3 regions of the Serratia aquatilis genome follow, and region 1 is predicted to be linked to each of the others. Evidence: predicted binding sites of a transcription regulator. Region 1 holds the regulator's gene; each other region holds the start of a gene.
What was found. The regulator CRP, encoded in region 1, controls carbon source genes, mostly activating them, when cyclic AMP is high. The targets are predictions, from matches to a motif close to ATGTGANNNNNNTCACAT.
Positions count from the first base shown of each region.

Region 2: cdd (cytidine deaminase) is a predicted target of CRP. The motif match lies at 883-900, and genes of this name have one in related genera.
Region 3: serA (phosphoglycerate dehydrogenase) is a predicted target of CRP. The motif match lies at 893-910, and genes of this name have one in related genera.

Region 1 is NZ_CP173186.1:5,000,587-5,002,791, reverse strand. It holds gene SAQUA_RS22825 (YccS/YhfK family putative transporter) at 1-837, opposite strand, end outside; gene crp (cAMP-activated global transcriptional regulator CRP) at 894-1,526, opposite strand; gene SAQUA_RS22815 (OsmC family protein) at 1,908-2,205, shown strand, end outside.
Region 2 is NZ_CP173186.1:3,456,412-3,458,616, forward strand. It holds gene SAQUA_RS15630 (CidA/LrgA family protein) at 1-122, shown strand, start outside; gene SAQUA_RS15635 (CidB/LrgB family autolysis modulator) at 119-814, shown strand; gene cdd (cytidine deaminase) at 958-1,842, shown strand; gene SAQUA_RS15645 (NAD-dependent malic enzyme) at 2,042-2,205, shown strand, end outside.
Region 3 is NZ_CP173186.1:1,192,642-1,194,846, forward strand. It holds gene rpiA (ribose-5-phosphate isomerase RpiA) at 5-661, shown strand; gene serA (phosphoglycerate dehydrogenase) at 1,152-2,205, shown strand, end outside.

The DNA of each region.
Region 1 (2,205 bases):
CACTTCGCGCAGGCGCGCTGCGATAACTTGCGCATTGCGGCGGATAATCGCTTCGGCCTGACTTTGCTCAACCAGTTTTTGTACCTCTTCCGGCTGGTGCAGGCTGACGGTAATGTGTTCCTGCAGATCGAGCGCGACCTGGAATCTGCGCTGCAAACGCTTTTGCTCGACATTACTGGCATGGGGCAGGAAGTTGAGTTGCTGGTATAACAGGCTGATCAGATCCATCACCTGTTGTTGGCGTTTCAATAAAGGCGGTAGAGCGGTTTCCGGATCGGTGTGCTGAGTCAGCAGTGAGTATTTGGCTTCTAGATAGTCGGCCAACTGGATATAGAGTTGGCTGAGGGATTCACGCATCGGCTGCTCTTTCCACAGCTTGAACCAGAACCAGGTGAACAACCCGTACCACGCCGTGCCTACGATATACAGCAAGGGGGTATGCCATATGGGTACACTGCCCGCCATACTGAGTGAGAAGATGGCGGCGACAAGGGCGGCGGGCAACAGACGCGCGTGCAGTGGGCTGATTTCACCGCTGACACCGAGTAACAATGCCATTCCCAGCATCAGTAAAGGCAACGGAATATGCCACAGCAGCGCCTGCTGCAGCAAAATACTGCTGAGGGCGAACAACGAACCACCAACGATCAGACGTTTGAAGAAGCGTTTGTGGGGGGTATCTAGCCCAGCAATATTGCAACAGGCGGGAACCAGCGAGAACAGTAACCCTAACTGCAGGTTGCTAATCAGCAATCCAAAAACCACGGGTAGGCAAAGCACCAGTGTTTGTCGCAGTGCGTAATTGACTTCAGGGTGGTAGATCAGGCGACGCCACATGGTTTGCTATTCAGCAGCTAAAGACACGGCGCCTTGTAGCGCCGTGTTTTCAAGGATTAACGTGTACCGTATACGACAATAGTTTTGCCGTGAGCGGAAATCAGGTTTTGGTCTTCGAGCATTTTCAGAATACGACCGACGGTTTCACGCGAGCAACCGACGATTTGGCCAATTTCCTGGCGGGTAATTTTGATCTGCATACCATCAGGGTGGGTCATGGCATCAGGTTGTTTTGCCAGATTCAGCAAGGTCTGTGCGATGCGGCCAGTAACGTCAAGGAAGGCGAGGTTACCCACTTTCTCTGAAGTGACTTGTAGACGGTTTGCCATCTGTGCGGACAGGCGCATCAGAATATCCGGGTTCACCTGGATCAGTTGGCGGAATTTCTTGTAGGAAATTTCAGCCACTTCACAGGCTGTTTTTGCTCTCACCCAGGCGCTTCGCTCCTGGCCTTCTTCAAATAATCCGAGCTCGCCGATGAAATCCCCCTGGTTAAGGTAGGACAGGATCATCTCTTTGCCTTCTTCATCCTTAATCAGCACCGCGACGGAACCTTTTACGATGTAGTAAAGCGTTTCGGCTTTTTCACCTTGGTGAATCAGCGTACTCTTCGATGGATATTTGTGGATATGGCAATGAGACAGGAACCATTCAAGAGTCGGGTCTGTTTGCGGTTTGCCGAGAACCATTCGCTGTTATCCTCTGTTGTAATCGCTGCCTTGTATCACAGGGGTCAGAGTTCCCTGTAAAACGTGCTTCTAGCCTGGTTTATTATTAGTGGCTATCAACAGGTTTTGAGGCGTGTTATAGAAATACGCTTATGTTCTAGCATATTGACTTGCGTGGAGTGCTGCAAGCTACATTCTGTTAACATGCCAATATAGGGGCCTTTCCTTGGACATTTCCCTGAAATCGGTGACCTGGAAAGAGTTATTGCGGCTTTGTTTGTAGCACAGAGTGAGGCGAGTGTCTTGTGTTGTCTCGCTTCAGCATGATTAGCATCAGGTTCCGTTGCCAGTTTCTATGCGAAAGCGTACTTTGTTTTTCAGAAATAAACCGGAGAGTACAAAATGCAGGCAAGAGTCAAGTGGGTAGAAGGGCTGACATTTATGGGTGAGTCCGCTTCTGGTCACCAGGTATTGATGGATGGTAACGCGGGGGAGAAAGCGCCAAGTCCGATGGAAATGGTACTGATGTCTGTGGGTGGCTGCAGTGCTATCGATGTGGTGTCAATTTTGCAAAAAGGGCGTAACGATATCGTTGATTGTGAAGTAAAACTGACATCAGAACGCCGAGAAGAAGCCCCTCGCCTGTTTACCCATATCAACCTGCACTTTATTGTCGCGGGTAAAGGGCTGACCGATAAGA
Region 2 (2,205 bases), 1.5 Mb from region 1:
TGGTGGTGTCTTGCCTGATCAGTACATTGATGGTTTTTGTCGTCGTCGGCTACTCTTCGCACTATTTCCACCGCGAGCGCTCTCCTGCAAGTAAAACCAAAACCCAGGAGGAAAATAAATGATGAACACTATCTGGTGGTCGCTTCCTCTGACGCTGGTGGTTTTCTTCGCGGCACGCTGGCTAGCGCAACGGTTGAACACGCCATTACTGAATCCATTGCTGGTTTCAATGGCGGTAATTATTCCTTTGCTGTTACTGACCGCGACTCCTTATGAGGACTACTTTCAGGGCAGTAAAATCCTCAATGACCTGCTGCAACCCGCAGTTGTCGCCCTCGCCTTTCCGCTTTATGAACAGATGCATCAGATCCGCGCTCGCTGGAAGTCGATTATTACCGTCTGTTTTATCGGCAGCATAACCGCGATGATCAGCGGTGGCGCCTTGGCACTGCTGATGGGGGCGAAACCGGATATTGCCGCGTCGATTATGCCTAAATCCGTCACGACGCCGATCGCGATGGCGGTAGCCGACTCCATCGGCGGCATTCCAGCAATCAGCGCGGTCTGCGTGATTTTTGTCGGAATTATGGGCGCTGTTTTCGGGCATTCACTGCTCAACCTGTTGGGGATCAGCACCAAATCTTCGCGAGGCTTGGCAATCGGAACCGCATCACACGCTCTCGGCACCGCACGCAGCGCAGAGTTGGACTATCAGGAAGGCGCGTTCAGTTCCTTGGCACTGGTGATCTGTGGGATCATCACATCACTGATTGCCCCCTTCCTGTTCCCACTATTGCTGCTACTGTTTGGCTGAGGGTTTAGGTTTTAAAATTTGTTTTATGTCGCTTATTGTCGAGTTTCATTACATGAATTTCATCAAAAATTAGACATTTATCACACTTTATTATCAGCAGGCTGCCTAGAATGTTACCCCGTTAACTTGTAGAGAGACTTCCTATGCACCCGCGCTTTCACACTGCATATAGCGAACTGCCAGCAACCTTGCAATCAGCCCTGTTGCCCTATCTGGCTGCGCCTGATTTTCGGGCCGTGCTTGAAGCAGACCAAGTAGAAACGATCAAGCAACGCTGCGGGTTAGACGACAATGGTCTGGCATTTGCCCTGCTGCCTTTGGCGGCTGCCTGCTCGTTAACGCCAATTTCTCAGTTTCACGTCGGCGCTATTGCCCGTGGCACCAGTGGTAATCTCTACTTCGGTGCCAATATGGAATTCAGTGGCGCGCCAATGCAGCAAACGGTACATGCTGAACAGTGCGCTGTTACCCATGCTTGGCTGCGCGGTGAAACCAGACTGGTTTCGGTGACCGTCAACTACACGCCTTGCGGCCACTGCCGCCAGTTTATGAACGAACTCAACACTGGCACTGCGCTATTGATTAACCTGCCGACCAGAGCACAGGCCACGCTTGGGGATTACCTACCCTATTCCTTCGGGCCGCAAGATCTGGAAATCAACCAGTTGCTGATGGACCCGGTCGACCATGGTTTCCAACTGGCCCTGGAAGATGAACTGGCCAAAGCCGCCCTGGATGCAGCCAACCGCAGTCATGCCCCTTACAGCAAAGCCCACAGCGGCGTAGCTTTGGAAGGCGAAGATGGTACGATTTACGCTGGTCGCTATGCGGAAAATGCCGCATTCAACCCTAGCTTGCCGCCGCTGCAGGCTGCGCTGGTGCTGATGAATATCTCAGGTGGCGATTGTCAGAAAATCCGCCGCGCTGTGTTGGCTGAAGCGGAAGGCGCTATCCTGACGCAGTGGGATGCCACGCGGGCCACGCTTGAAGCTCTGGGCTGTCAGGATATCCAGCGGTTTACTTTCTGAACCCTCAGGCGGAGCCTTACCTGCTCCGCTACCTTGCTTATCGCCCTCAAACACTCTCCTGAACAATGAATTGATTGGAATTCCCCTATTTTCCCCTCTCCATTGAAAAACAATTGCTGTATATATTTTCCTGATGTTTTAGGATCTACCGACCTGCCTGTTTTATAAAAATTAGCCGATACGTTTAAGAGTAAAACTGATGGAACTTGAATACGAAAGCAAACGCCCTCTGTACATTCCTTATGCCGGCCCAATCCTGCTGGAGTTTCCACTGTTGAATAAAGGTAGCGCCTTCACCGAAGATGAGCGCAGCCACTTCAACCTGCACGGCCTGCTGCCGGAAGCGGTGGAAACCATTGAAGA
Region 3 (2,205 bases), 1.6 Mb from region 1:
TATCATGACTCAGGATGAACTGAAAAAAGCGGTAGGCTGGGCTGCATTGGATTACGTGAAACCAGGCACTATCGTTGGGGTAGGTACCGGTTCTACCGCCGCGCACTTTATCGACGCACTGGCTTCGATCAAACACCAGATCGAAGGAGCGGTATCAAGCTCAGATGCCTCGACGGCCAAGCTGAAAAGCCTGGGGATCCACGTTTTTGATAGCAATGAAGTGGATTCATTGGATATCTACGTGGATGGCGCTGACGAGATCAACGGCCATATGCAAATGATCAAAGGTGGTGGCGCAGCCCTGACTCGCGAAAAAGTCATCGCGGCGATTGCTCGCCAGTTTATCTGCATTGTTGATTCAACCAAGCAGGTTGATGTTCTGGGCAAATTCCCACTGCCGGTGGAAGTGATCCCAATGGCTCGTTCCTATGTGGCGCGTGAATTGGTTAAGCTGGGTGGTTTGCCTGAGTATCGCCAGAACGTGCTGACCGACAATGGCAACGTGATCCTGGATGTGTTCAATCTGAACATTCTTGATGCGGTTGCATTGGAAAACCAGATTAACGGGATTGCCGGTGTGGTTACCGTTGGCCTATTTGCCAACCGTGGTGCGGACGTTGCGCTGGTCGGAACGCCAGACGGCGTTAAAGTGGTTAAGTAAGCGCTGTACTCTAAATAATTCGAGTTGCATGTAGTCGGTCTCAGCCAACACCCATGCAGCTTGAAGTATGATGAGTATAAACCTGACAGAAAATATCTCTGCCCCGCCAGCAGGTGGAAAATATGTCTTGTCTGATGCCCGATAAGACGTATACCCAAGAGGGGCAGCATGTTTAAGCTCTGGGCGTTTGGCTTTTTGGTTTAAAGCATCTTTTCTTAAAACCATCTATTTTGGTGACATATGTCACATATTGTTAATTACCTCCATTAAGCTCCTGCTGAACTCCTTCCCAATAGTATTTTCCACCAGAAACGACCGGTAACGCTGAGCCTTGTGCTGAAAGGCAAGCAATCGTTTGTATTGCCGGGCGCGTTATTTTTGTTATGTTGGACAACGTGCTGTCGATTTCGCGCTTAGGTTAACCATGCCGCAATGCGAAAGGTAATTGGGATAACAGCCACTTCTGAAGTCTGAATATAGGGTCGGGTAAATGGCAAAAGTATCTTTGGAGAAAGACAGGATTAAGTTCCTGTTGGTTGAAGGGGTTCATCAGAGCACGGTAGATAACCTGCGCGCTGCCGGATATACCAATATTGAATATCATAAAGGTGCGTTAGACACCGAATCGCTAAAGGCATCCATCCGTGATGCACACTTCGTCGGCCTACGTTCGCGTACGCATCTGTCCGAAGAGGTTTTTGCTGCCGCAGAGAAGTTAGTGGCAGTGGGGTGTTTCTGTATCGGCACCAACCAGGTTGATTTGAAAGCAGCAACCAAACGCGGCATCCCTGTGTTTAATGCCCCGTTCTCCAATACCCGATCCGTTGCTGAAATGGTGCTGGGTGAACTGCTGCTGATGCTGCGTGGTATCCCAATGGCTAACGCCAAGGCGCACCGTGGCCAGTGGCAGAAACTGGCTGTGGGCTCCTACGAAGCACGCGGCAAGAAACTGGGGATCATCGGTTACGGCCATATCGGTACTCAGCTCGGTATCCTGGCCGAAGGCCTGGGTATGAAAGTGTTCTTCTATGATATCGAGAACAAGCTGCCATTGGGGAACGCGCAACAGGTACGCCACTTGTCTGACCTGCTCAATATGAGCGATGTTGTCACACTGCACGTGCCGGAAACGCCATCGACCAAAAATATGATCGGTGCGGAAGAACTGGCACTGATGAAACCGGGAGCGATTCTGATCAATGCTTCGCGTGGTACCGTGGTGGATATCCCTGCTCTGTGTGACGCTCTGGCCAGCAATCATGTGGCCGGTGCGGCTATCGACGTCTTCCCTGAAGAACCGGCAACCAATAGCGATCCATTCGAATCTCCGCTGTGTGAATTCGACAACGTGCTGTTGACGCCGCATATCGGTGGCTCAACTGAGGAAGCGCAGGAGAATATCGGTGATGAAGTGGCTGGGAAACTGGCCAAGTACTCCGATAACGGTTCTACGCTTTCTGCGGTCAACTTCCCGGAAGTATCGCTGCCTGCGCATGGCCCAAACTCCAGCCGTCTGCTGCACATTCATGAAAACCGTCCAGGTA